DNA from 3 places in the Endozoicomonas sp. SCSIO W0465 genome. Region 2 is predicted to be linked to each of the others. Evidence: predicted binding sites of a transcription regulator. Region 2 holds the regulator's gene; each other region holds the start of a gene.
The links. Region 2 encodes LexA, which represses DNA repair genes until DNA is damaged. Its sites were predicted from a motif close to TACTGTNTANNTANACAGTA; they were not measured.
Positions count from the first base shown of each region.

Region 1 (9,883 bases), 490 kb from region 2:
TCCACTGGAAAACGGGCCTCGAACCAGATCTGCAGCGCCTGGTATGCGTTGTGTTTTTCCCCGGACCATTCCGGGCCAAGGAGATCCCGGAAACTCTGTAGTATCAGGCTGTGAATTCGGGGCAAGGTAATTTCCGTGTCGCGGCCATGGGGCAGGGCCTGATCAAGATACCAGCCTACCCAGGCGCAGGTGTCGGTCAGATCTCTGGGGGTAAACTCATGGTCAGGCAGCAGCTCAGGAAAGTTCTGCCAGAGGGCAAGCGCGCTGATGGTGGCCTGCTGTGCCAGCAAATCAGCTTTTTGTTCAGTCAAATGGAGGAGAAGGTGCTGCCTGAGGGCGGGCTCAATTACCCTATCCTGCAGGAATGCCTGATCCAGGGGCTTATAGTATAGCGATGGTAATCGGTTTTTTAACGCTTGATCCAGTCGGCGCCCTGAATAATGCTCGGGATTACCGGTCAGGATCACCCGGTGTTGACTGGACACCGGAACCGGGTGAGCACCCTCGTAAATGCACGGCGGGTTTTGCCAGAGCCCCAGCAAAACGCTGTGCAGGCCCTGTTGGGCTAAATTCGCCTCATCAATGACCAGAGTGACATATTCTTCTTCAGAAGATGACCGGGTGCTGGCCCAGCGGAGCAGAACCTGTTGCAGTTGTACCATGAACCGATCCCGGTCTTCTGTAACCTGCCACGTCCATCGCTTGATCAGGCTCTGTTCGGTGGCTGAGGGGCCTATAGAGACAATAAAGGCAGGGCCTGAGGCGTTCGCCAGCCTGGCTGCAAAGTGACTTTTGCCCGTACCGGTCTCGCCTTCCAGGAAAATCACCGGTGATTGTCCCAGCCGGGACCGTAAGCGATGCAGGCGACGAATTTCCCGATCCTGCTGATCAATAGAGCCGCTGAAAAGGTCATCAGCCAGTGCTTCAAGGGGAGCATCTTTACCTCCTGTCCAGTTCAGATGCTTTGCCAGTAACTCTTTAATCTGCTGCTTTGCGGCAAGTTGATTGCATGATCCATCCCGGGACAAGTGAAAACAGTCGGCTGCCAGCTGCTTGATGACTGCCGAGCGGGTCTGCCCATCGGCCCGCAGGCACCAGCCGGATGCCAGGGCATCCTGCAGCCTTTTGATCCGGATGCCCGATCTTGGCTGCAAATTCTGACCGGTAACGTTCACCGGTAAGTTGACCGGTAGCTGCATAGCAATTGCTTTGCGTAATTTTTCCGGCCCAAAAGCCGCGATGAGACGACCTATTATCTTCGAGGATTTATGCAGTTGCGTGATTGACAATGGCTCATGAAAAGAGAGCGTCAAGGCGCCACATCCTGCATTGGCAAAGACTTGTGGATGGAAGGCCCGGGCCAGGGGCCAGATTGACGCATTCTTGAAACTCTGCAGGCTCAGTTGCCGATAATCAGCCAGGGTTCGGGCTAAATAGTCATTATCTACCCAGAGGGAGAGAGGCGTGTCCGGCAGCAACTGCTCACAGGCAAACTTCATAAATGCTCGGACTGTGGGATTCCTGCGGGTGCCGTGGGTTATCACACTGTTAATGGCTTTACGCCAATGCGCCGGTTCAAGGGTATCAGCCTGATCCAGTTGTTTTTCCTGGTTTGCTGAGCGGATCAGCTGATCCAGCAAGGATGCTGTTAAGGCCGGCAACTGACCGGGAACCTGGGTGACGCCAGAACCCACCGTACTGAATGCCTGGTAAATGCCATGGATGGCCTGATTCGGCAGGGCATTACGGTCAATACCATAACGAATGGCAGCATGTTCCCAGATATCGATTTCATCGCACGCCCGGGCAGATACCAGCCACTGGTTCCAGAGTGGTGAGCTGCTCTGTGCCGCTGCCGGCCAGAGCAGGGTAACATGGGCGTTGGGCAACGGCTGGACGACACCGTTAATCAGTAATGGCTGGGCACAGCAGAGGGGTTCCAGTAACCGCTGAAGATGCTCATTGGTTTCCAGGCCGCGGATGACCACCGGTTGTCCACTTTCAAGGGCGGCCTGCAAAGCGGTGGGCTGCCGACCAAACCGGGGCTCTCTTTCGGAGGTGACATGGATATTGTCAAATAACTGGGTAAAGGTGGTTTGCGCATTAACCCGGATCAGCAGTGGTGTCGATGGCTGCTCTTGTAGCCATTGAGTGACTTGCGCTTCCTGTTGATAGCTGATCACCTTAAGCCGTTCGCTCTGGCATATCCGCTGACATAATTCAGGCAGTCGATGCGAATCCGGGCTTTTGGCTGCATCTGGCTGAGGGACCAGGCCAAGATGTTCTGGCTGATCCTTAAGATGAGCAAGGACAATTGCCGGTTTCAATCCTGTTGTATCGTGAATGCTGTGCAAAAAGCCCAGCAGCCTGAACCAGTTCTCCTCGCTGATAGACGACGTTACGGTTACCTCGCCACCAGCCCGCATCTCATCGGCAAACGATGTATTGGGTACGGCATACCCCTGCTCATCAATCCGGATATCATTGAGCCAGGTGGCCAGATTGGCGCTATTGATGATCAGCGGTTTTTCCGGAATATCGTCACTCATCAGAGGCTGGAATAACTGCGAAAGTTCCTGTTGGCCAACACCGGCCCGGAAGAATTGAATACCGTCCGGCAAGCGCCGTGGCTGGCCGTTGCATTCAAACTGTTGTCGGGCTATCAACAAGCGGATGGTCTGTTCAAAGGCCAGATCCCCCCAATCCGCTCCTTTAAGGATCACCCGCTGCCCGGGGGACAGTGTTGCCAATTGCCCGGGGAGGTGGCAGATTTTCCCGCTGCTGCTGACACCCGGGCCACCAAACAGCAATTGACGCCAATCCGGAAACAGATGACAGTCCACGGTGATGGCCCCGTCATGGGCCATGGACATTTCCGGGTGCTCAGGCAGCAATGGACCATCCGGAACAGGGGAAATAGTGGACTCTTCACCCTGCCAGGTGTTACCGGGACGGTTGATGCGGCGCCAGAAATCAGCGCCCGGTACCCGACCATGGCCTCCGGAACCGCTCAGCTGTTCCGGGTCGGCCACAACCAGCAGGGTGACATGTCCGCCAAGAGCACGTTTTTTCCGGGTAATCCGGTCATAAAGGCATGGATTATCCGGATCCAGCAGATCGTTGAACCGGGGCAGCTCTTCGCTGGACAGATTTCGGATATCCAGCACCAGGGTAAGGGGCACATCATTGACAAATAATTTGCCCGGTTGCATACGGGGATATCCCTGCTCTGTAATCTGCAGCCGGTATAACAGACTATCCCGGCACAAATCATCGGGATGAGCGAGCAGAATAACCTCACTGGTCGCTGAAGTTGCCGATGCCAATAAGGACCTGACATCATTTTTTGCAGCAAAGCGGAAGTCAAAAGCAGAACTTTTGTTTACAAAACGATAATTCGTTTCGTCTTTTGTGACCGATCGAGCCTCAAGAGGGGGAACGGTTATGGACGAATCCGACTGGCCAAGAAAGGGTCTTGTTGTCAAGTCCACAGCTTGAGTGGACAAGTTGTCCTGTTCAGTGTGGCTGGTGAATTGGCAATATTCCGGTTTCCTTCTGGCAGGCGGTTGATTGTATTCGTCTGTGATAGTTTTGCGACAGCCCGCAGTGGTCAGGTCCATTGTTACTCCTGGATTTTATGAAATTATCATGGGTTTAATACGGGAGAGTGAAAAAACAGCAACATCCATCGACCGGGAATCCTGGCATGTAGGGGATACCTGCTGTTTAAGTTGGGCTAAAACCAAATTTCCCCTTTGAAATCTGCAAAGGCAGTGAATCCATTCAAGAACTCTCTTTATGACACTCTTTATGACACTGAAAAGCCAGTTTTGTTCCAATTGATATTTGTCTAACGGTAAACACAGGAGCGAATCGATGACTTGCTGGCGCCAATTTTACCAGCGTAACAGGAAACCCCTACGCATCGGCTTATTCTTGAGACCTCCGCACAGCCCGGATCAAAGGATGCTCCTGTTCCGCAACCCTGTCTGCATAAGGCAGCGCTTTTACACTCATCATTGGATTTGACTGCGGCTCAACCGGATTGTTTGTACCCGGACCTGCCGTTATACTGCGTTCCCTCTTGTACAATTCCGGGCGGAGACCCCGCCGATATCCCATGACCACAGAAACTACACTCCCTCCGCAGGGCGAAAAACTGCAAAAGATCCTGGCGGGCGCTGGCCTTGGCTCACGCCGTGAGATGGAGCGCTGGATCACTGAAGGACGCATCAGTGTCAACGGTGTCAAAGCCAGCCTGGGTGACCGCGCAACCCCGACCGACACCATCGCTGTGGACGGCCGGATCATTAAGCTGGAAGCCTATGCCTCCGGTATTCGTCGTGTCATCGCTTATAACAAACCAGAAGGCGAAATCTGCAGCCGTTCCGATAAGGAAGGCCGCCCAACGGTATTCGATAAACTTCCCAAACTGAAAGGTGAGCGCTGGATCTCCATTGGTCGCCTGGACCTGAATACTTCCGGTCTGTTGCTGTTTACCAACGATGGAGAACTGGCCAGCCGCCTGATGCATCCCTCACACGCCATTGAGCGTGAGTACGCCGTACGGGTCATGGGCGATATCACCCAGCAGAAAGTGAAAAACCTGTTTGATGGCGTTGAGCTGGAAGACGGTATCGCTCGTTTTACCGATATTGTGGACTCCGGTGGTACCGGCATTAACCATTGGTTCCACGTCTGCATACTGGAAGGCCGTAACCGTGAAGTCCGTCGCCTTTGGGAATCCCAGGATCTGAAAGTCAGCCGTTTGAAACGGGTTCGTTTTGGCAGCATGATCATTCCTGATCACCTGCGTCAGGGGCAGTTTCAGGAGCTGGAAAAACCGGATATCGACGCACTGGCAGCACTGGTGAACCTGTCACCGGCACCTGCTTTTCACAAAAAGCCACAGGATCGACTGAAGAAAAACGAAGTGCAGGCCAGGAAGGTGAAAGGCAGTGCCAAACGTTTCAGCCCTCATCCGAAAAAACGTTCCCGCTAAGTCAACTGATCAAACTGAAGAGCCTCCAGATGAGTGGCCGGCTTGACCGGCAACTGCTGAGTTCCATTTTTCCGCCGCGGTAAGTTCTGTTCGATAGTCTTCTGGACAAAATAACTGTATTTACATACAGTATGTAAGACCCAATACAGGAGGAAGCCCATGTCTATTACCCCCATGTGGCGAGTTGACCGGGACGGAAGCATGTTTACTGATAAGAAAGCTGCAGAAGAACACGATCGTATGCTCGAGCTGGCCGATGGCATCACCGGCATGCTGGAAGCCAATTTCAAGATTGATGAACAACTGGCAGAAGAGATCGGTCTGCTGATGTCTCGCAACAAGGATATTCTCGCCAAAGCTTTTAAAGGGAAGCCTGAAGTACTGCAGGAAATCCACCCGGAGAGTGAAGTTTCAGCTAATAATACTGTGGATATTCGTGAAGCCATCGCTTGATTTTGACGCAAGCCACAAAGGCATGAAGCATTCGCACCTGAATCCTGCAGTCCCAACTTCAAATGCCCAAAAGCCGGAATAGTTCGAACTATTCCGGCTTTTGATCGATCACTTTTGTCGAAAATGCCGTTTGATGAGTTTGATTCAAAACTAACTCTCCAACAGAATCACGGCTACTCTTTGATCAACCCTGAAAACAATAAGCCTGTCGATCTGCCCGGAGTTATTTCATGATCACCACCCATAACCTTGGATTTCCACGAATAGGTGCCAACCGTGAGTTGAAGAGAGCCCAGGAAAGTTACTGGCGTGGCGACCTGTCCAGGGCGGAGCTGTTCGAGGAAGGCCGTCGCCTGCGTAAGCTGCACTGGCAGCTGCAGAAAGAATCAGGACTTCACCTGATTCCGACGGGGGATTTTACCTGGTATGACCAGGTGCTGAATCACTCTCTGATGCTGGGTGCGGTGCCGGAACGATTTTCGGAAGCTGATCCTGATGATATTGATACGCTATTTCGTATGGCCCGAGGTCAAGCGCCCACTGGAGAGCCTGCTGCTGCCTGTGAAATGACTAAATGGTTTGATACTAACTACCATTTTATAGTGCCGGAGTTGTATAAAGGCCAAAAATTCCAGCTATCTAACGCTGCTATTCTGGATGAAACCGCCGAGGCTATTGAGCAGGACCTCAGGGTAAAACCGGTACTGATCGGCCCACTGACCTGGCTGTGGCTTGGTAAAGTCAAGGGTGAGATTTTTGACCGACTGGAACTGCTTGACAGTGTAGTTGAGGTTTATGGCAGCGTTCTGGCCAGGTTGGCCGACATGAATGTGGAGTGGGTACAGATTGACGAACCCATTCTGGTTCTGGACCTTCCTCAGGAATGGAACCAGGCGTTTGAATCGGTATATAACCGACTGCAGAGTTGCAATGTAAAAATCCTATTGGCCAGCTACTTTGGTGGCCTGAATGGTACAACGACCACAGTGGTCAATCTGCCAGTGGATGGCCTTCATATTGATCTGGTTCGCGGCCCTGATCAGTTACCAGCACTGCTTGACCGCTTGCCTGCCTACAAAGTTTTATCGGCTGGTATTATTAATGGCCGAAATGTATGGCGCTCAGACCTGAAGCAGATATTGCAGCAATTGAAGGAGGCAGCGGAGCGGCTGGGAGATCGGCTGTGGGTAGCACCAAGTTGCTCATTACTCCACGTTCCGGTTGATCTGGAAAATGAAACTGAGCTTGATGATGAGCTGAAATCCTGGTTTGCTTTTGCCAGGCAGAAATGCCAAGAGGTATCAGTCATTGGTCAGGTTTTAACCGGTGGGCACCAGGCGCAGGATCCGGCTGTGCTGAAATTGATTACTGAAGCAGAAAAAGCTGTGTCTGCCAGACAACAATCTCAGCGGGTTCATAATACAGCGGTAGAGCAACGGTTGACGGCATTAAAAGACGACAAGGATATTGACCACCGCCACTCTCCTTATGCAGTTAGGGCAACATTACAGCACGAAAAACTGAATCAGCCTGAATTTCCCACAACCACCCTTGGTTCTTTTCCTCAAACACGGGAGATACGACAGAAACGCTTACAGTTTCGTAAGGGGGAATTAGATGAGCAGTCTTATATTGAAGCCATGCAAGAAGAAATCCGGAACACAATTAAAAGACAAGAGTCGCTTGGCCTGGATGTACTTGTCCATGGAGAGGCAGAACGCAATGATATGGTTGAATATTTTGGCCAGCAGCTGGAAGGGTTTGCCTTTACTGTCAATGGCTGGGTGCAGAGCTATGGCAGTCGCTGTGTAAAACCACCGATTATTATCGGTGACGTCAGCCGCCCTGAGCCGATGACCATTACCTGGAGCCGTTATGCTCAGGAACAGACCAGTCAACCGGTTAAAGGCATGTTAACCGGGCCGGTTACCATTCTCTGCTGGTCATTTCCAAGAGATGATGTGAGCAGAGAAGTGTCTTGTCTGCAGTTAGCGTTAGCATTAAGAGATGAAGTCGTTGATCTTGAGCAGGCGGGTATAGGCATTATTCAGATTGATGAGCCCGCCATTCGGGAAGGCTTGCCTTTGAGAAAAGCAGACTGGCCAGCCTATCTGGAGTGGGCAGTAAAAAGCTTTCGAATTGCTGCCAGTGGCGTAAAGGATGAGACTCAAATCCATACCCACATGTGTTACAGCGAGTTTAATGACATTATTGAATATATTGCGGCAATGGATGCGGATGTCATCACCATAGAAACTTCCCGCTCTGATATGGAACTGCTGGATGCATTTGAAGCGTTTGAATACCCCAATGAGATTGGCCCTGGCGTTTATGACATTCACTCACCAAACGTCCCCAGTATTGAGTGGATTCAACAGCTGATGACCAAGGCCGCAAAGAAAATTCCCAGGCAGCGTTTATGGGTCAACCCGGACTGTGGGCTGAAAACCAGAGACTGGCCTGAGGTGGAAGCGGCTTTGAAAAATATGGTAGAGGCTGCAAAAAGACTAAGGGTCAGTCAGACTGGGTGATCAAAAAGAAAATATTTGGAAGGTGGTGCATGCAGAACGACACTGAATTCACTAATCATTACAGCGAAAACAGTTTTTGGGATAAGGTCAGGAAATTCGCCAAAATTGCCGGCGAAAACGTTTTGGAACCTGCATTAAAACTCTATTACGCAGCCAACGATGAGCATACACCAACCTGGGCAAAGGGTATCGCTTACGGCGCACTGGGCTATTTCATTTCACCAGTCGATGCAATGCCGGATGTAATGCCGGTCGTTGGTTATTCTGACGATATGGGAGTACTGATAGCTGCTATAGCTGCAATTGTTGCCCACATCAATGAAACACATGCCCAAAAAGCCAGAGAAACCCTGAAACAGTGGTTCGGCTAACATTCTGATACAGTACGAGCAAGGTCTTATTCAAACCCATGATAGATCGTGCCAAACACCCTTCGACTCCACTCAGGATGAACGTAGATGGTACACGTCAATCTCATTGAAATGATGTATTAGTGTCTGCCAGAAAACCCTTGAATAATCCGTGATGGCAGAGATATCGACTTCGCCTAACTGCTTTTGTGGCTTAATGGTTTAGCGCATGAGTGAGAAAACAGCCTGTCAGTGGAAATCTTCAATGATTAAGTAAGGCCACTGACTGCTGTTTTCAAGGGCTGATGGGTTTTCGGACAAGCACTATATGCTTTTACAAACAAAACTTCCGATAACAACCTATTAATGCGAATATTTAGTCAACCTCATGGCCTTGATTGAGTATCCGGGTAGTTTTACCCATGATTTTACGTCCAAGGACAATAGAAGGTCTATAAGGATGCAGTATTGCCGCCAAGCCAGAGGGATTATAGTCATCATCAGAATATTCCCGATAACCTGTGGAACCGCCACCACCATGATAGTGATGATGAGTCGTATCCATGAATATGAAAACATTGCCACAACCACTGCCACAGTCGCCACCACCCTGACTCATGGCGATAATTGCTACAGCCGTTACCGCAGCAATGGCTACTCCGGCAAAGATGCATTCTGCGCCATGTTTTGGCAGCTCATTATACAGTCGAGACATAAAGTTAAAGGTCTTTCTGGCGGGAGTAATAGCATACTCGGACAAACTTTTATGGGGTTTCCCACGGATGTGGTCAGTCGCTATTTTTGCCATACCGAAGACGGTACCTCCGGTGGCAGCAAGTCCGGTAATAGCCATGGTGGTCACATAGTAGGCAGCAAAAACACCGCCGTTCACTACCGTTGATGCCAGACGGAATGGCATGGCAACCGCCTTGCCGGCAGCTCTGCCGACACTTGACCATATAGAACGCCTGCTGTCTTTCTCCATGGTTGGAGCAGAAAATCGGGCATGACCGAGATGAGTAGAGGTTGGGATTACATTTGGATAGCTCATAATATAACGTCCTTGTTGATATCGAGAGATAGGTAACGTGTGGTGATTAAACGCAGACTATCAATATCGGAAGCTTGATTGACTAACAAGGAGGTTAGGAATAGCATCAGTCAGCCTGAACGACTCCCTGGAACCGTAGTGGGGCTTTGCAGGTGGTGCACGGGTAAATGTGTGCCTTTTTGTGCACGATTATGTCGGATTGTTCCCGGGGCAAACATTTTTCCCCGGCATTGTTAGAGCCAATTTTTCCGGGGGCTGTTTCGGGTATCATAGCGCTGGCAGCGGTCTGCAACTGGAGGACCCCTGTCATGATGGATTGCCATTCCCGCCCATTGGTCCATTCTGTCACGGCAGAAAACCTTCAGTTTGTATGGAATGGGAAGGTTCTCATAACCATTGTGTTTACGTATTTGGATTCGGATAGTCCTGCGACACATTGTTGTCGAAGGGGATTGTAAAATCTGACATGAACCGCAGTGTTTCAGTTTTCAACTCA
Region 1 is NZ_CP092417.1:2,838,993-2,848,875, reverse strand. Features, by position in the region: gene MJO57_RS12445 (AAA family ATPase) at 1-3,326, opposite strand, end outside; gene rluB (23S rRNA pseudouridine(2605) synthase RluB) at 4,121-5,002, shown strand; gene MJO57_RS12435 (YebG family protein) at 5,162-5,455, shown strand; gene metE (5-methyltetrahydropteroyltriglutamate--homocysteine S-methyltransferase) at 5,686-7,986, shown strand; gene MJO57_RS12425 (YkvA family protein) at 7,983-8,357, shown strand; gene MJO57_RS12420 (hypothetical protein) at 8,713-9,387, opposite strand.
Region 1: the regulator LexA is predicted to act here: its motif matches at 5,115-5,134, upstream of MJO57_RS12435 (YebG family protein).

Region 2 (9,883 bases):
CCGATGCTTCAAAAACACGATGCCCCCGTTTTTTCAAAGCCACAGAGAGAATCATTCTCTGGTCACGAGCATCCTCAACAATTAATATATCCATCAGTTTTATTATCAGTCTTAATTGTATTTAATACAGCTATTAGGTTATCGACCCATCTGAAAGAATCCTTCGAGTCGGATAAGCAAATGACGCCCCTTCTTCATCAACAACCGCTGCAACCAGAAGTAAAATAGACTCCTGAGCCTTTAAAAAGCCAACGCGATCTGTTCTGGTAATATGCACCCTGACTTGGCACAAAAGGGCAGAATCATCATAACGGATGAATACCGCATAATGAGGCTCACGATTGTCAACCTCAGGAATCTGCTGAATAAGATCATCTATTCGACTGAGAATACGGGACATTTTTCCAATGTCCTCATAACGGAGGGAGAAATGTTCAATCATCCGGCGGTTTCTCATTCGCGTGGCATTCTCGACAACAATCCCGGTAAAGATTGAGTTTGGAACATAAATAGGCCGCCGATCAAAGGTTCTTATTTTTGTCAGACGCCAGCCAACCTTTTCGACATGCCCTTCAATTGACCGGTCCGGGGAGCGAATCCAGTCACCCTCAGTAAAAGGACGATCCAGCATCAGCATTAAGCCACCAAAGAAGTTGGCCAGCCAGTCCTTGGCAGCAAGACCAAGAATAATACCGCCAATACCACCAAAGGCCAGAAGCGTTGACAGGCTATACCCGAAGACCTGAGCAATGCTCAGAAATGTTGCAACAACGATAATCAGCTGCACTGAACGGGCAATCACTGAAGGTGATAAGCGCTTGCGCCACCGCCCTCCCATGGCATCCAGCACCCGGTCGACATTCAGGCTGATTTCCCAGATGAGCCAGGCAGGATATATGGTCAGAATGAGTTTTTGAAACAGGAGAAGCGTTTCATTGATACCGGACCACTCTATTCCCGGCCAGTAATGAGCCGAATAGAGAACGAACATCACCCAGGGTAGCGTCAACAAGGGCCGACGCAGAATACGACTGGCCAGACTCCAGAATACCCATTTTTGCCCATTTAGCTCGCTGTCTGCCAACCACTTTATTCCATAAAAAGCGGCTGCAGCCAGACAAAACGCAATAATTAAATGAGAGTAGAACGAAATAAGTTCGGGGTTCATGATTGGGATCATTCAGAAATTTCAGTTGGTTATTTTTATAAATTGTAGCCAGTTTGTTTAATACCCTCTTCCAGTTAATACCATCAACTTAACAAAAAACAGCAACAACCTTCATCAACCATTTGCCATCATCAGGTTTTTACAGCCTCAAGAGGAGACGCCTCCGCACGCTCCTTGATGTCAGTTAGCCCAGCCTCCGGATTACCATAAGATAAATCCAGAGTACGGGTCGGGAACGCAATATCCGCCTCATGACTGTGTATAATGCTGATAGTCTCAAGCAACACTTTCTCTTGAATCAGAAGGTACGCTGCCCAGTCTGTGGTTTTGGTAAAACAGTAAATCTGACAATCAAGACTCGATGCACCAAAACTGATAAAATTCACCATAATAATCTTATCCTGATCAATACCATCATGACGCCTCAGATAGCTGCGGATATCTTCAAGAATCGAATTCACTTTATCGCTGTCTTGATACCTTAATCCAAAGAACTGTTTAACCCGTCGATTTTGCATCCGGGAGGGGTTTTCTACCGAGATATTCATAAATGTAGCGTTCGGAACATAGAGAGGGCGTCTTGAAAAAGTCAGAATACGAGTCTGCCGCCAACCAATATACTCTACAGTACCTTCTATTTTTTTTCCGGAGAGCTAACCCAGTCTCCTACCCGAAATGGCTTATCGAGATAGATCATCCAACCGCCAAAGAAATTAGCCAGCATGTCTTTGGCGGCAAAACCCACAGCAAGCCCACCCACCCCACCAAAGGCAAGGATACCGGAAAGGCTATAACCCAGGGCCTGCATGGCAACAAGAACGCCGGTAATGATGACAGCCACTCTCATCAGGCGACACAATGCAATAACCGATGTCTGATCCAGTTTCTTCTTGCGATCAACCTGCAGGAAGTGATGCTCAAGTGCCTTGATAAACGAGAAAAAAACCCAGCAGAATAGAACAATGACCAACAGATCCCGAAAACTAAGAAGGCGCTCAAACAGACTGTTTCCGGTTCCTTTCCATATTTCTTCTGCTGACCAGCTTAACCCGACAATCCAGATAAAGAGAAAAAACGGTTTCTGACCTGCTGCCAGCAGTGCATCGTCCCAATAACTCTGAGTGGCTTCCGCTTTAGTCTTGAGTTTGCCGAAAAACTTGCCGGCAAGATACCGGGCAAAAGCTGTCAGCAAGACAGCAATCACTGACTGAATCATCCAGTCAGGAATGTTGGCTGTTATAAAGGATAAAAAGTCCATGGATACACCACAACGTTTAACCAAAACAGGAGAAAAAGGACCGGAAGAAAGGTAATTTCTCAAAAACTGCTGGCAGCACCACACGGAAGATGACGTGAAGCCTCCTCAATCAGGTTACTCAATCTCGGAAATAACCCATCGCCCATTAGTCGGCTTTTCAGATAATCCCAAAAAGAGAGACCATACAGGCGACACGTTTTTTTCAGGCTGGCAAAGGTGTCGCGACATTGCCGCCCCAAATCGCTTCGCGTCCCACTACTGATCTTTCGTCGTTTAACATATTCTCGTATCTGACTCTCGCTCAGGTTGTTGTGCAGCGGTAAGCTCGGGTCATCCAGAACCAGTAATAGCTCTTCCTTGATTACAGCCAACCCTGACAGAGCATCCTGAAGAAGCCCACTGCACGTTTGGGTTTGGATCAGCGCCTGGAACCCCTGTCGTACTTTTATTGCCTTTTTTTCAGTTGGCTCTGTCTTGAAGTCTTTAAGGTCATCGTAAATGGCCCAGAACCATGTCCGAAGCCATTTCTGAGCCATGGCCTGCTGATCATTGACCGGATGAACTTTTGCCAGCCCTCGCTCTGCATGTATCCAGCACTGGCTGTGTTTGAAAACGTCGAACTGCCTTGCCCCATCACTGAAGGTGGTAAGATGTCCTGCTCCATGCTGTATCAGGCTGCCATAAATCATGGCTTCACTGGCCTGCTGGCGCCGTCTACCAGTTAGTCTCAGGTCTTTCATACATTCTTCCCAGGCTTCATGGCTCAGGAAGGTGACGCCTCTGTATGGATTAAGAACGCGTAGCCACTTTTTGGGGTAATCCAGTTTTTCCAGATAGATCAAGGCATCGTCGGTGAACGTGTAAGTTGACCATGGGCGGTGCAGTAGGCTTACGAAATTTTCCCGGCTTTTGCTGTCTGTGCTCTCGAACCAGGCAAAGGACTCGTTATTGATGATGGTGCAGTAACCGTTCTTCCCCTTATGCCTTGTTCCCGTGTCGTCTGTCTGGATATAACTTGAACAGCGAATACCTGTAGTCAACAGCTCATCTTTCTCAGCATGGAACTGCTCGTGTCCTTTCGTCAGAAGCTGGCTGAGTTCCCCGCTGGAAATAGAGATTCCAATGTCCCATAGCCAGTCCAGCAGTTCTGGCTGGGTAACGGAGCAACCATGATACTGGTGCAGAACGTAGGCCTGCAGCATTGGCCCGTAATGATGTCCATGAAGGCTGGCTGGCGGTTTGGCCGTAATGGTTTGTCCATCGGGTGTCACCCATTGCTCTAAAAGATATTCAATACTGGATGTTTGTATTGTCAGTTCCTGAACATGAAAAGGGGTGGTTCCATTCCTGATTGATCCCTCCGGAACATCAGTGGCAGCAATGGGTATGGATTTTTCCGCCGATGGCTTTCGGGGCTGTTTACGCTGCTTTCTGGTTTTCTCGTTGGGCTTCTTAACCTTCTGCTTTGACGAGGTGTCTGGGCTGGCTCCATCGTTACCCTCAGGAGCGGATGGATCTCCATCAGGGCTGCCGGTGTCATCATCGGGAGGTTTGGTGTTTGGTTTGATGTCAGGCTTTGCGGGCAGTTTTTTTAGACGACGAATCTCTGCTTCAAGCAATTCTATCTGCTCTTTGAGCTGAATGATCTGCTCTTGCTGCTGAGTGATGAATCTCAGTAGATCTTCAGGTTGTAACTGCTGGTGTTCTAGAAAAGCCATGGTGAGAGGATAGACGACTGACCGAAATTATCCTGCTTCCAGCACTTTTTGAGAAATTACGAAGAAAGGTTGAAGTCACACTGGCCTTATAACTATAAACCAGTACATCGACTTTGAGATTGATCAAAGACATACCCCGGTTCAGGCCAGATTGCACAGATATATCTGAACAGAAAAGCTGTATCAGCCAAGCTGTATATCAATCTTGGTACCGGCATCTACACGGTCAAACAGATCGATAATATCTTCCCCATGCATACGGATGCACCCCCGTGACCCTGGCTCTCCCATCACGGCAGTATCCGGTGAGCCATGGATATATATGAAGCGACGCATGGTATCAACATTACCAAGCCGGTTATATCCGGGCTCTAGGCCACTGAGCCATAAAATTCTGGTTAATATCCAGTCTCTTCTTTCGGGATACAACGTCCGGAGTTCAGGTGAATAAATTTCACCAGTAAAGCGACGTCCGATAAACACAGAGTTAACCGGTAGGTCTGCCCCAATTTTAGCCCGAATAACATGAAGCCCGAGAGGCGTCTGCCAGCTTCCCTCCTGCTGCCCGGTTCCCTTGCTTGCTGTAGAAATAGAATAAACACGGCATTTGCCGCCCCTCTTATGAAGCACCATCTGCTGACTGGCAATATGAACAGTAAGATGCATCGGTAAATCAAGCTCGCTAATCTTTAAATGATCCATCAGATGTGTGCTCTGAGGCCTGCAGCCATAAAAGGAACCATCTTCCTCATGATATCTTCCAGTTCACTCTCAACCCCATAATCGCTTTCCGCGATAGCTCTTAGGGCATCTGCCCCGGAAAGAGTAAAAACAGCAGAACCCAAGATAAAATAAACTCTCCAGAACAGATCATTCATTGGCAAATCAGGACAGGCCTTTACCAGCAACTGAAGATAAGCCTGGAATACTTCCCCATAGACTTGCCGCAGGTATTTTTTCAAATGCCCCTGCCCCTGAGTGTAAGCTAACCCGATCAACCTCATACAAACCGGGAGATCCTCAGGACTACGAGGTTGCACTGCCATAATCTGATCCACCAGCAAATGAAGTATTTGTTCCAGATCAATAGCATCATTATTATCCTGATATGTGACAAGTGCACTGGAAAGATTACTGACAAAAGGATCAAGAAAACGGGAAAAGACAGCCTGGATAAGGGATTTTTTGGAACCGAAGTGATAATTAACAGCAGCCAAGTTAACACCCGCCTGACTGGTAATTGACCGCAGCGAGGTCTCTGCAAATCCATGCTCAGCAAATAACTTCTCTGCAGCGTCCAGAATCCTGTCTACCGTCGCTGACTGTGACATGCCGGTAAAACCTCCATTGTAAACATTTGTTTAAAACTAACGTTTGTCAACTGAAACATCAAGTTGGTATTTGAGATATGTAGTTGCAGCCAGCTGAATACTGTATATAATCACATATACTGTATAAAAACACAGATCTAATCATGTATAAATTGACCAAGCGCCAGACTGAGATTCTTGAACTGATCAAGTCTCATATCGAAGAAACCGGCTTCCCGCCTACACGTGCAGAAATCGCACAGACATTCGGTTTCCGATCACCTAATGCTGCAGAAGAACATCTCAGAGCTCTTGCACGCAAGGGAGCCATTGAAATCACCCCCGGAACCTCAAGAGGTATTCGCATACCTGGCACAGAATATTCCGGTCTGCCTATTGTAGGACAGGTTTCTGCAGGAAGTCCCATTCTTGCTCAGGAACATATTGAAGACCACCTGTCCATCAACCCCGATTTCTTTTCACCCAAAGCGGACTTCATGCTTCGGGTAAAAGGAATGAGCATGAAGAATATCGGCATCCTTGACGGCGATCTGCTGGCAGTTCATAAAACCTCAACAGTATCAAATGGTCAGATTGTCGTAGCCAGAATTGAAGACGAAGTGACCGTTAAACGTTTTGAACAAGTTAAGAACACGGTTTATCTTCACCCTGAAAACGAAGAATTCCAGACAATCGAAGTAGACCTCAGCGTTGATAACTTCGCTATCGAAGGACTGAGTGTGGGGGTTATCAGGAACTAAAACCTTACCTGACGATCTCTGATGTAGAGGACCTGACATGCAAGCATTAACACCATCATCCAGTCAGAACGATGATACCACCTTCACTGACGGTGAACCTGCCAGCTTTATTGATGAGCTGATTCTTTCAGGCCCGCCCTGGCAGTCAGGACGTTTCCTGAGGTCTGTACTGAATGAGCTGGCTAACGATCAGGATCAACGCTGGCTTACTCTGATACTGTCCAGTGAACAGGCAAAAAACACAATAAACTGGCTGAAGTCATCCGGAATCAGCAGACACCGCCTCCAGGTTCTCAATCCTTCCGCACAGGCAGACCCGCTAAAGCTGACTCGAAAAGCTTTGGCCTCCGGCACCAGTCACACCGTCGTCAGCTGGATCAAGCAGATGGATAATATCACACTGTCTGAACTGGAAACCGCCGCCCGTTCAGGTCGCTGTCAGGGATTGGCAATCAGGAGCAGAGGATAACCTGAGGGGCAAAATGACAGTTAATGAAGAACCCGGTTTTCAGGGATGTACTCACCAGCGTCAGCTTCTGTTTTACGCCCCACTTCAGCTATGCAGGCATCCAACATAGCCTTGGCAACTTCCACCTGATCTCCCTGGAGAAAGTCGAGCAACTCCCGGGAGAATGACATAGTAACCAGAGGCTCAGCGTTCTCCTCATCACTGCGACGCAATACGATTGGGTGAAAGTCTCATATTGATGAGTACTAACGTTCAAGATCACCCTTCCCTGATGAAAATGGAATCACATTATCACTGACCATATTTACCTTAGCCCGGTACGTTACCGACAGCAGCATCCAGCCACAGTCGAACCAACCACTTTGAATTAGTGACCTGAGTGTCAGAATGCCTTGCCCCCCGGGACACCGCCAACGCATTCCCGAACACTTCATTCGCTGTGTAACCAGCGTTTTACAGGACGCCTCAATGACCCCTGAGCCTATGGGCAGGTTGCGCGACAGGTGTTCTGCATAATTCATCCGTAACCGGTTTTTTCTGAAGTACTTTAACTCTGTCTTTAATTTCGATCGGCGGGGATGCTTGCTATGCTGGTAAGCCAGTGCCTTGATTATTTTTTCAACCCCACCCGGCTCCTCCTTCAGGATATGTCGGTAGGTGCTGAATTTCTCTTTGGACTTCGCGCTATTTTCACCGTAAGCCAGGTCAAATGCCTTCTTCAGGTGTTCTGCCGCATGGTAATAATCAACAATTTCTTCTCCCTCCGGTAGCTCTTTGGTGAAGTATGTCCAATTGTCCCGGGCTCCATCTGCCACTTTGACCAGAGTCAGATTTGGCTTTTGCTGAAGCACCTTATCCAGAAGGTTTGAAAGGGATTTTTTCAATGTCGCTTTCTTGCTTTCAGGCATTCGTCCCATCCTGATCGTAGAGAGGCGATCTCCCTGGTCATCGTAAAACGACAGTGTTCCACAACTGGCCTCCTGACAACCTGCTGGCCCTCGGGTACGTTTGCCATCAGCAACACTCTTTTCACGTTTCTCCTGACGCTTGCCGTCTTTCATTGGTAGCATCACACCGTCAAGGGAAGCAGCTACCGTCACCGCGTCAGGCGGTACTGTGAGATTCTCCGCGAGAAGGGTCTCGAAAGGGTCAAGGTGCTGCTCCCATTGTTCGTTGAGTTTTTTGGGAAGACGTGCCAGAGAGCTGGTTGAGGGTGACATATTCCCCATTAGATCGAGTAAGCTTTTTACGTCCGCGGGCGGCAACTGGGCAACCATCCATGCTGCTTGCTTCGCAGCCTTTGGTAACCAGTAGCCTTCTACAACGCCAGCCTTGAGCTCTAAAGGGACAATGCACTTATCCCCGGCATTGCGGTAGAGGCTGCGCAATACCCGGACAGGTCCTGCTGCTGACTGGTAGGTTTGATAGCTGCGTAATGCCTGGTGATACACGACCCCATTCACTTCGATAGAAGCTTTATTGATGTCTAATTTTTGCAGTTCTTCTGCCAGTATTTCTCGCTCCGCCTGAATAAAGAGGGAGTGAATCTCGTTTTCATGATCCTCAAAATGCTGGATTGGATTATTGGACTGACGAAGGAGGGTCAGTTTTTGCTGCAGTTGGTCAATAGCAGGACAGGAATCATTGGCGACTTTGGTTAGTGGCTGACATACTTCCATCGGAGCGGCCTCTCACAGTTGACTCTTTGTTTGCTGTTAGAATCATAGCTGTGTTTGGCTGCTCTCCATTCAGTTTGAAAAATTTGGTGTTACGTCTGTTTGCTGTAGCTCAAGGCCTGTGGGTGTGATCAATATGAGACTTTCACCCATACGATTTCACCGGAAGGTAGTTCAACAATTTCAAGAAACGACGCTGACATAAAGTAACACCGGAATTTTTGGTTAGCAATGAAGCATTGTGCATGAGGCTGCAAAGCCTTTCAAGACATCGGCCATTGTCAATAGCTGAATATTGCTGACAATGAATAAACATGAAAATTTGTGAAGTTTACCACTCAAGGCTGAAGTTACGACTGTAGGTAACCAGTTCCTTCAACGATTCAAGCACAGAATGAAAACCTTCCGGCTGATCAAACCGAACACTATCTGCATTGAACAGGGGAATTTCATTCTTATCAACACTTTTGCGCTGGATAGGCATTGAACAATCCTGATGGCTTTTTAATAACGCCGACAACCAGGAATCATGTTGTTCAAGACGTTCAATGAATTGCAATTCAGTAGAAACCTCTCCTTTAAGATGAACACTGTTAATTGCCTCATCAAGCGATGGCAATTGATTTACCGGCAAACGGTAATTAGTCATAATTTCAGCCAGTAACGACCGATAAGCCTGAACCATTGCATTCAGACAAGCCTCGCGAAATGCCGGCTTGGCAAGATCATCTGCTTCCTCTTCCCAGGCATCCAGCAACAAACGGGAGTGAAAGAGCATTTTATTGGTGTATCCCTGCCAATTGTTTGTCATAACCAACTCCATCAATCTTCCACACCAAAAGTTCATAAACAGGCATAACATGACAGGGCTAATAGCCCTGTCTGGCGAACCAGGAGATTGAGAGAAACTAACTGGACTGGCGCTTTTTAGTCTGTTTTTCATTCCAGCTACCTTCATCATAGGTAGCACTCCAACCCGTTGCCTTACCATCCAGCTCTGACATAACGTATTGCTGTTTAGTCTTACGACTGAATCGAATAATGGCCGGGTTTCCATCAGGGTCCTGGCGGGGAGCATCCATCAGATAACCATACTTAGGATCAATCATTGCCTGATGTGGCAACAGTTCTGCCACCAAGGGAGCACGGGTTTCCCTGTTCTTGGGAAATTGACTGGCCGCCAGGAACAATCCGGAAGCGCCATCCCTGAGCACGTAATGATCATCAACTTTGACACACTTTAACTCAGGCATAGGCACTGGCTCCATTTTGGGTGGCGCTGGCTCACCACTTTTCAACAACTTCCTGGTGTTCTTGCATTCACTGTTAGTACAACCAAAATATTTACCAAATCGCCCCGTTTTCAACTGCATTTCACTGCCGCACTTATCACACTCGAGTACGGGACCATCATAACCTTTTAACTTATAACTCCCCTTCTCCACTTCAAACCCGGAACAATCAGGATTATTACCACAGACGTGTAACCTTCTCTGCTCATCTATCAGATAGCTTTCCATAGC
Region 2 is NZ_CP092417.1:3,333,153-3,343,035, reverse strand. Features, by position in the region: gene MJO57_RS14875 (PP2C family protein-serine/threonine phosphatase) at 1-94, opposite strand, end outside; gene MJO57_RS14870 (mechanosensitive ion channel family protein) at 134-1,168, opposite strand; gene MJO57_RS14865 (hypothetical protein) at 1,300-1,716, opposite strand; gene MJO57_RS14860 (mechanosensitive ion channel family protein) at 1,803-2,384, opposite strand; gene MJO57_RS14855 (transposase) at 2,486-4,144, opposite strand; gene MJO57_RS14850 (L,D-transpeptidase) at 4,328-4,846, opposite strand; gene MJO57_RS14845 (TetR/AcrR family transcriptional regulator) at 4,846-5,475, opposite strand; gene lexA (transcriptional repressor LexA) at 5,619-6,215, shown strand; gene MJO57_RS14835 (CDP-glycerol--UDP-pyrophosphoryl-N-acetylglucosaminyl-N-acetylmannosamine glycerophosphotransferase) at 6,253-6,684, shown strand; gene MJO57_RS14830 (hypothetical protein) at 6,705-6,896, opposite strand; gene MJO57_RS14825 (hypothetical protein) at 6,930-8,363, opposite strand; gene MJO57_RS14820 (DUF6586 family protein) at 8,692-9,171, opposite strand; gene topA (type I DNA topoisomerase) at 9,269-9,883, opposite strand, start outside.

Region 3 (9,883 bases), 1.2 Mb from region 2:
ACCCTCTTGTTATTATTCCTCCCGGGATTTAAGCTCTCACTGAAAAACATTGGTTCCTGTCCTGAAAAAGGAGTCACACGCCTTTTGGTGCCAGAAACCCGTATTTCCCCTGATGGAAACTTTGGCCCTCGTAATTCGTTTTTAGAGCGCACCTGCATCCCGTAGGGAGTTCCAGGCTGTCCGGATGGGTCCATCGTTTACATCCTGTTTTTTAAATCTTACCGTCATTTGACCAGGGCCAGTTGAGGTTTTCTTGCATGCCCGGTGTATCAAGACGCTTCTGTGGCAATTCACGTAAGGAATATCATGACGCGATATTACAGCAAAAGGCGAGTCACCTATCATAATACCGCAATGAAAACATAGGAGGTTGATACCCCCTTCGGGCATGACGTGCCGTCTTGCTCATCTTAACCTCAACAGATACTAGGGGTAATCATAGCCAAAATGCAGATAAGCGTGCTTAGTTAATATCCGACCTCTCGGTGTTCTCATAATATACCCTTGCTGAATCAAGTAGGGCTCAAGGACATCTTCAATAGTATCCCTCTCTTCACTGATGGCCGCCGCGAGACTGTCAACCCCCACAGGGCCACCATCAAACTTTTCAATCATGGCCAACAACAGGCGACGATCCATATGATCAAAGCCACTGACATCGACATCCAGCATATTCAGGGCAGCATCAGCCAGTTCGCGGGTCACCGTACCATCACCTTTTACTTCCGCATAATCCCTGACTCTTCTCAGCAACCGATTGGCTATACGGGGGGTTCCTCTTGAACGGCGAGCCACTTCATTGGCCGCCTCACTGTTCATTTGCACCCCGAGGATACGGGCAGAACGGAGAACTATTGAACTCAGGTCCGCCACATTGTAGAACTCAAGCCGCTGTACGATACCGAAACGATCCCTTAACGGTGACGTCAATAGCCCAGCACGTGTGGTCGCTCCTATCAGCGTAAAAGGTGGTAGGTCCAGTTTGATCGAACGTGCCGCAGGACCTTCACCAATCATGATATCCAACTGATAATCTTCCATCGCCGGATAAAGCACTTCTTCAACCGCTGGGCTAAGACGATGGATTTCATCAATAAACAGAATGTCATTAGGCTCAAGATTAGTGAGAAGGGCCGCAAGGTCTCCGGCTTTCTCAATAACCGGCCCGGAAGTCGAACGGATATTGCTGCCCATTTCATTGGCAAGAATATGCGAAAGTGTCGTCTTACCCAGACCGGGTGGACCAAATATCAACGTATGATCCAGAGCATCGCCGCGCTTTCGGGCCGCCTGGATAAATATCTCCATCTGCTCCCTGACCTTTGACTGCCCTGTATACTCACTCAACCTGACCGGTCGTATGGCACGATCCTGAACCTCTTCGTTCGGGCGCTCACTGGCCGAAATTAAGCGATCTGCTTCAATCATCATTTTTTCCGGGAATTCTCTTAAACCAGGCTAACAATTCTTATGCTCGGTGCGGATGGAAATCCAAGGGTTGCCATTCTTGCAGGTTATTCTGTCTACTACCTAAATCCATTAGAATCATCCACACACCAGCCGTTACCTCCGCAAACCTTATATCAACGTACATCTAAATCATACTTCTCAGAGCCTGTCTTATGAGTTCTTCACTGGACAGACCGTCGACTTTAATCCGACCAATAACCTTACTGGCTTCCTGGGGCTTATAGCCCAGGGCAACCAGAGCACTGACGGCTTCCTGCTCAGTATCAAGCGCCTGCTTTTCGATAGCCTGTCCCAACGGTGTTCCCATCAAACCATCAAACTGTGCAGCTGAACTATCCCATTTTGACAGTTTATCTTTTAACTCAACGATGAGGCGTTCCGCTGTTTTCTTGCCAACGCCGGGTAGTTTCACCAGGGTGGAACTATCACCATCATGGACACACCGCACAAAATCAGACGATTCTATTCCGGAAAGCAATGTTAAACCCAGTTTTGGACCAACCCCATTCACTTTAATCAGGGTACGGAAAAGCTCTCGCTCCCGGGCGTCACTGAAACCATAAAGTAGCTGCGCATCTTCTCTAACAACAAAATGCGTATAAAGCGTTGCTTCAGCGCCGACCTCTGGCAGGCGATAAAACACCGACATCGGTGCTTCAACTTCATAGCCCACCCCGCCGGCCTCAATGAGTAGATAGGGCGCTTTTTTCTCCAGCACAATTCCACGAAGTCTGCCTATCATTTTCAGTATCTCTTCTAACGACTTAATAACCGGCGATTTCTTCTGCCCGTCGCACCCGCCATTCGAACCAGGCTTGCCCGCGTGTGGGCGTGACACAATGCCACTGCCAGTGCATCGGCCGCGTCTGCCTGGGGTGTTTTATCCAGTTTCAGGATTGAGGTAATCATATGCTGAACCTGCGACTTTTCAGCAGACCCTTTGCCCACCACAGCTTGTTTCACCTGCCGGGCCGAGTATTCAGAAACTTCAAGACCATGATTCACAGCTGCAACAATAGCTGCTCCGCGAGCCTGCCCCAGCTTCAGGGCAGAGTCGGCATTGCGTGCCATAAATACTTGCTCGATACCGACAGATTGTGGACTGTACATTTCAATAACGGTATTGATACCCTGAAAAATCTGGGCAAGTCTTTCTGGTAGCGGCCCCTCCTGGATTCGGATACAGCCAGACGCCACGTATTTACATTGGGAGCCTATTTCCTCAATGATTCCATACCCGGTAATCCTGGACCCGGGATCAATCCCCAACAATAAGGCCATTCCATTTCTTTTCCAAACGTATCGTCAAACAGAATACTGTATATACATACACGTTTCCAGCATTACAATTTTAAAACACGGCATTACCAAAATACGCTACGAAACTAAACGGTTGCGACTTACTCTTGAACGTGAGTTTTGGGGAGTCAGCTTGCCAGATGAACAATCAAGTAAAAACATTACTGACCATTGCCAGTGTTACCTTGGTACTCTTTCTGATTACACTTGTTTTTAACCTTTAAAGGAACCCCGGAGATAACAGACACTTATATTAACTCCTGTGGTTCAGTTTCTGCGCCTTTATGTAGATATAAAAAAACCCGGAGTCATCCGGGCTTTCGATAAAACGTTTCCTGATTACCACCGACCCTACGTCGTGAGCCAGCTGCTATAATAAACGTCGATAGTCATGTGTTTTGGAGGTAAAACTGATGTGTAAAAACACCATTCAGTTCCAAAAAGGCCTTGGCATTATGCAATTTCTGGCTAATTACGGCAGTGAAGAGCAGTGTGAGAACGCGCTGTCCTCTTGGCGCTGGCCAGATGGCTTCCAATGCCCGAAGTGTGGCTCCCGCAGTTTCTGCAAGCTTCACCGGAAAGCTGAATTCCAGTGCAATTGCTGCCGTTGCCAAACCTCGCTTACCAGTAACACTATCTTTGACTCAACAAAGCTGCCTCTAGCTACCTGGTTTCTGGGTATCTATCTCGTCACCCAGAATAAAGCGGGGATTTCTTGCCTGACGCTTCATCGACAACTTGGCATTTCCTACAATGCCGCATTGCGCATGAAACACAAACTCATGCAGGTCATGATGGAAAGAGATAACAGCTGGCAGTTGAGTGGTTTTGTTCAGATTGATGACGCCTATTGGGGCGGAGAGCGCCACGGAGGCCGCCGGGGCAGAGGCTCAGAGAACAAAGCCCCCTTCGTGGCCGCAGTTCAGACAGATGCTGATAACCACCCTATCTACATGAAGTTCAATGCCGTTGATAACTTCCGGCGAAAAACCATTCAGGAGTGGGCAGAACATGCCCTGAAAAAGGGTGTCCGGGCCGTCAGCGATGGCTTGTCCTGTTTCCGGGGTATTGAAGATGCCGGATGCCAGCACACAGCCATCATTACCGGTGGTGGGCATGCATCCATGGAGAATGAGTTGTTCACCTGGGTAAATACCATGCTGGGAAACGTGAAAACAGCGATTACCGGTACTTACCATAAGCTCGACCCCAAGCATCTGGGCCGTTATCTATCAGAGTTCAACTATCGGTTTAACCGGCGTTTTGATATGCCTTCAATGATCTCAAGGCTAGGTCGGGCTGCAGTCAATACAGCACCGATGCCGGATCGACTTCTCAAACTGCCAGACGTCCAGTGGAAACCGGGTTAGCCATCAACCGATAATTGAAAGTCATTTGACGTATTAATATCATTATTTCGAATGATGATGTGGGTCTTTGCTTGTTCGGAGCGGTTATGAAACCGAATTTAGTTGATAATCTGGAGAACAAGCCGTCATGATGCCTGCTCCACCGGTAATACTGGAGAGGTTCTATTATTTCGTAACTGTTCAGCACCCCCACATAAATCTGGAATTTTCTGATTTTTATACCATCCTCTTAAGCACCATTTTTCCACAATATTCGCCAGCATGATTCCAGAACTACCCGCAACTATGTCGGCTGAGATTCTCTTGAAAGAGAATGCAGAGCTGCGGATGAGAGTTGCCTGTCTGGAAGAGCGATGTCGAGAATTGGAAGAAAAGGTTGGCAAGAACAGTCAAAACAGCAGCAAGCCGCCATCGTCTGATGGTTATCAAAAACCTTGTAAAAACAGTAATTCTCCAGATCATTCTGACGACCTTTCCGCAGATAAAGGTACCGATCCATCGGATGAAAAACCCAATCCTAAAAGTCTGAGACAGTCTTCTGGTAATAAAGCCGGTGGAAAGAAAGGGCATCAGGGCACTTGTCTTAAACAGGTCGATATCCCTGACTATATTGAGTACCTTCCGGTTAAAGAATGCAATAAATGTCAGGCGTCTCTTCTTGATACTCGACTTTAGAGTCTGTATAAAACGATAATTCGGTCAGCTTTTTATAGTGAAGCAAGCCGAAATCAGTGAACTGTTTTTCCAAGTTCGTTATTACTTCCGTTTTTTGCCTAAAAGCCTTTAGTTATGCTGCTTCTGAATTATCCGGTATTAACTGGTCGATCAGATCGCGAAAATTGAACTCATATTTTTGCTTATATCTGTTCCAGCCCTTGCGAATAGAGAACCTCGGAATAATTCCTGAAAGAGCAATTTTCATCATGCCTGCAGTGGTTGTATCCGGGCTTCTCCAGGGTATCCGAGAAATATTCAGACATGCCTGATTTTTACAAACGGTTAATAACTGCAATAATGCATAGCCTGCCATTTTCAAATGCATCCATCGAAGCAGTGTTCGCAATTTCTGCTGCCATAAATGGCAACAGCCAAAAGCATGTTTGAGTTGGTGAAACATTGGCTCTACCGGCCATCTCCGGGAATAGGCACGAAGCACCTCCAGTCCCTCAAGTTCCGGATTGGTCGAGATGAATATTCTGCTTTCGGTCAGACCTTTGTCATTTTCAAAGCGACTCCAGACGACGCGTACTTCACGACCTTTAAGGAATCTGGCGCGACAGATCAGGGTACGATAACGTATTTTGCGAAATTTGCCGTACATCCATACTGTTGCTTTTTCTTCCGGCAGTTTCTTAACCTGTTCTGTCGTCATCTTGATGCCGTACTTTTTTGGGCGCCCTCGCTTCTTTACGGTGGGTGCTGGCGGCAAAGCATAGAGGGCCCGATTTGAAGGTATCTGACCAACAACTTCTATGTTCATTTCCAGAGCTGGCTTTATCAGTGTCCAGTTCATATACCAGCAATCGGTTAGCAGGCGTAGCACTCGATCCTTCACTTCATTGCGTACCACCCTGAGCATGGCCACGGCAATTTTCAGTTTGCTGGTGTTACCTGAAGCTGGTGTCGGAAATGAGATCACCGGTATGGCGGTAAATACTTCATCTGCAGCCCGCTCAAATATGATGGCCAGGGAAACCCAACACTGCCCCCAGATGTACGTCGGCCGATTGCGTTTCTTGCTGTGTTGATGATGTGTACGACAAGCAGGGGCTTTGTCGGAAAACCGTTCGATTACCCAGTCATCAAGCCCCAGGACCACAGGTTGATTCTCAGGAGCTTTGGAGCAGACCAGACGGATCAAGTGGCGTGCCAAGTTCTTCCATTGCCACTTGCCCTGAGATAGCCAGTGGTGGTAGCTGCTCCACACACAATGAAAATCAATTGTTAACAACGCCTGTGTAACAAAGCCGTCGGCTGAAAGCATGCAACCGAACAGCAGTTCGCAGAACGTTGGTACTGCAGTTGATGATAGCGCTCCAGCAAGAAAGGTTGTATATGAAGCGAGCTCCCTGAGGATTACTTGATGATCTGAAGTGAGCATGGCAACCATCTCGAATTTCGTCATTGGGGATGGTTGCTTTTAGCAGATTATGCGCCGGAACTATTGTGCTCTTAAAACTCTAAAGTCGAGTTCTTGATAGTGAGCCGGTCAAATATATTGAACGACAGGTGTTTGAACCAGGGAGACCGGGTGAATTTGAAGTAACGGCCCATAGAGCTGAAGTAAAAATCTGCACTTGTGGTTGTCGGAATCAGGCTGAATTCCCGGAAGGTGTTACCGCTGCCGCACAATATGGCTCAGCCACACAGGCTATGGCCGTCTATCTTAACCAATACCATTTCCTGCCTGTAACTGTTCAGCACCCCCACATAAATCTGGAATTTTCTGATTTTTATACCATCCTCTTAAGCACCATTTTTCCACAATATTCGCCAGCATGATTCCAGAACTACCCGCAACTATGTCGGCTGAGATTCTCTTGAAAGAGAATGCAGAGCTGCGGATGAGAGTTGCCTGTCTGGAAGAGCGATGTCGAGAATTGGAAGAAAAGGTTGGCAAGAACAGTCAAAACAGCAGCAAGCCGCCATCGTCTGATGGTTATCAAAAACCTTGTAAAAACAGTAATTCTCCAGATCATTCTGACGACCTTTCCGCAGATAAAGGTACCGATCCATCGGATGAAAAACCCAATCCTAAAAGTCTGAGACAGTCTTCTGGTAATAAAGCCGGTGGAAAGAAAGGGCATCAGGGCACTTGTCTTAAACAGGTCGATATCCCTGACTATATTGAGTACCTTCCGGTTAAAGAATGCAATAAATGTCAGGCGTCTCTTCTTGATAGTGAGCCGGTCAAATATATTGAACGACAGGTGTTTGAACCAGGGAGACCGGGTGAATTTGAAGTAACGGCCCATAGAGCTGAAGTAAAAATCTGCACTTGTGGTTGTCGGAATCAGGCTGAATTCCCGGAAGGTGTTACCGCTGCCGCACAATATGGCTCAGCCACACAGGCTATGGCCGTCTATCTTAACCAATACCATTTCCTGCCTTTTAAGCGCGTGTCAGAGTATTTTAATACTCTCTATAAAATGAGTGTAAGTGCAGGCACTGTCGCCAATTTTGTGGCCAGAACCTATGAAAATCTGGCTTCTACTGAAGAGGTTATTCGTGACGCCTTGCGGGAATCGTCTGTTGCCGGAGCCGATGAAACGGGTATGCGGGCCGAGGGCTCTTTGCACTGGCTACACGTTATGCGGGATGAACAATGGACGCTCTACTACTTGTCTGAAAAGCGAGGTCGTGAGGCCATGGACACGATGGGCATACTGCTAACATTTGCAGGCGTTCTGGTTCATGATCATTGGAAATCCTATTTTGCATATGCGGCAACTCACGTACTTTGCAATGCCCATCACCTGAGGGAGCTTTTGGGTGTTGTTGATAGGGACAGCAATCAACTGGCGTTGCGATTGATGAAGCTACTGAGGCTTTCCTGGCATTACTGCAAGGGCTTTAAGACCATAGGTATGCTACAGATGCCAAGTGTTGTCTGTGAACGAATCGAGAAGATTTATGACCGGTTGCTTCAGCGGGCTCTAATGAAAGAAGTCGTCTATATGGAGAAGCAACGAGAGGAGCTTAAGCGCAAGAAAGTCAAGAATACTAAAGCTTACAATCTCTTCAAACGACTCACTGAGTTCAAGGCTGAGACACTGCGCTTCATGTCAGATTTTACCATTCCCTTCGATAACAATGGCAGTGAACGGGATGTTCGAATGGCCAAGTTAAAGCAGAAAATCTCAGGCTGCTTCAGGAGTGCAGACGGTGGTTCTATGTTTGCACGGATTCGCAGCTATTTGTCGTCTGCCAGAAAACAGGGAATGGACATATATCAATCACTTCATAGAGCTGTTCGGAATTACTGTAATATGCCTTTGCTCAGTGCTGAATAGTTACGAAATTTCAGAGATATACAGTACAGATCACGCCTGCGTATATGACTGGATCAACCGTTATAAAGAAGGTGGGTTTGAGGCATTAAAGACCAGACCATTTGGGGGCAGACCTCCCAAACTGTCGGATCTGCAAAGGGCAGAGCTTGCTGAGATACTTCTGATCAAAAATCCTACCGACTTCGGATTCTACAAGGCAATGTGGACTCGTGACATTGTTGCCGCCATCATCAAAAGTGAGTTTGGTATCACCATGCATCCGGCTGCTGTTGGCAAGATGCTTAAGAGAATGGGCTTTTCTCCTCAGCGTCCGGTACGCAAGGCATGGCAACAGTGTAAAAAAAGTCCATGACTGGCTGACAACTCGTTACCCTGAGCTTCGTAAAATTGCAGAAGAAAATGAAAATAATGCGCTTATCTACTTTGCTGATGAGAGCAGCGCACGTTCTGACTACCACAGCGGCACAACCTGGGGAAAGAAAGTCCGAACACCTGTCGTAGAAGCAACAGGGGCGCGGTTCGGTATCAATCTGATTTCTGCTGTCAGTGGCGAAGGCACCATGCGCTACATGACCATCAATGGTCGCTTCAATGCTGATCAGTTTATTCGTTTCCTGAAACAGCTGGTGCGCACTCATGACCGGCCGGTATTGGTTGTGGCTGACGGGCACTCTGCCCATAAGGCGAAAAAGGTTCTAAAATTTCTGCAGCAGGAACCTCGTTTATTGGGCATCCATATCTTGCCCGCTTATTCACCAGAGCTGAATCCCGATGAATACGTCTGGAGCTATTTGAAATCAGGTCACTTGGGAAGACTGATACTGCGAACCAAGGAAGCCTTTTTGAATGCATTTAAAAAAGGACTCAGGTCACTCCAGAAACAACCGGATAAAATTCTGGGCTTTTTCAGGGCTGAAGAGACCGCCTATGTATGTATACAAAGATTTGGGTAGGATGGGCGCATATCAATAACTGGAAGAGGGAGCTTTCATGGACGAGCCGCGCAAGCGGAAAGGATTTATAACAAGCGGGAAGGATCTATAACGGGAAGGATTTATAATGGGAAGGATTTATTAATAGTGCTGTGAACATTCTGGTTGTTTGTTGGAATGCGTGATTGACTCTGTTATTTGGGTGTGAATCTTTTGATAAAAAGTGCTCGACGTGGAAAAATGCCGATATTATAGTGGTATTCAGTACCTTGAATATCTACTGCTGCCACCTTCTATTTCATTCTGCGCTGTCTCCGAAAATGTTCAGTGGTTGTTGGTTATGTATAGATAGATAGCGTTGTACTCACGGAGTGATAAGGCCTTTTTCGAGAACGCCTTGTTGAGAATGGAGGTACGAAATCCGCCTGGTGCAGTGGCAGATAATGCAATAGCTGATCGTTGCAGTTAGCTGGTGAAAGCAAATTGCTTTACTCCAGACAGCAGCAAAATATTGGTAAGTGCCCAATGCCCTCTTTTAAAGGGAAAGCCTAAAGGGATGGCTGAAAAGGAATTTTCATCAGGAGAGTATGACGATGGCTGGGAAAAAAGCACCCGCAATCAAGGAAAAATACAGCAAAACCCAGATGCTGGCAGAGATAGCAGAAAATACCGGGCTTAGCAGAAAGCAGGTCAGTGCGGTAATGGATGAGCTGGGGGAATTGGTCGAACGACATATAAAAAAGCGGGGTTGTGGTGAATTTACATTGCCTGGTCTATTGAAAATTATTACCAAGAAGAA
Region 3 is NZ_CP092417.1:4,540,982-4,550,864, forward strand. Features, by position in the region: gene MJO57_RS20440 (hypothetical protein) at 1-194, opposite strand, end outside; gene ruvB (Holliday junction branch migration DNA helicase RuvB) at 427-1,428, opposite strand; gene ruvA (Holliday junction branch migration protein RuvA) at 1,595-2,212, opposite strand; gene ruvC (crossover junction endodeoxyribonuclease RuvC) at 2,227-2,751, opposite strand; gene MJO57_RS20460 (IS1595 family transposase) at 3,183-4,139, shown strand; gene MJO57_RS20465 (hypothetical protein) at 4,265-4,402, opposite strand; gene MJO57_RS20470 (DUF6444 domain-containing protein) at 4,401-4,814, shown strand; gene MJO57_RS20475 (transposase) at 4,927-6,264, opposite strand; gene MJO57_RS20480 (hypothetical protein) at 6,369-6,641, shown strand; gene MJO57_RS20485 (IS66 family transposase) at 6,638-8,152, shown strand; gene MJO57_RS33375 (winged helix-turn-helix domain-containing protein) at 8,142-8,504, shown strand; gene MJO57_RS20490 (IS630 family transposase) at 8,422-9,105, shown strand; gene MJO57_RS20495 (HU family DNA-binding protein) at 9,678-9,883, shown strand, end outside.
Region 3: the regulator LexA is predicted to act here: its motif matches at 2,786-2,805, upstream of ruvC (crossover junction endodeoxyribonuclease RuvC).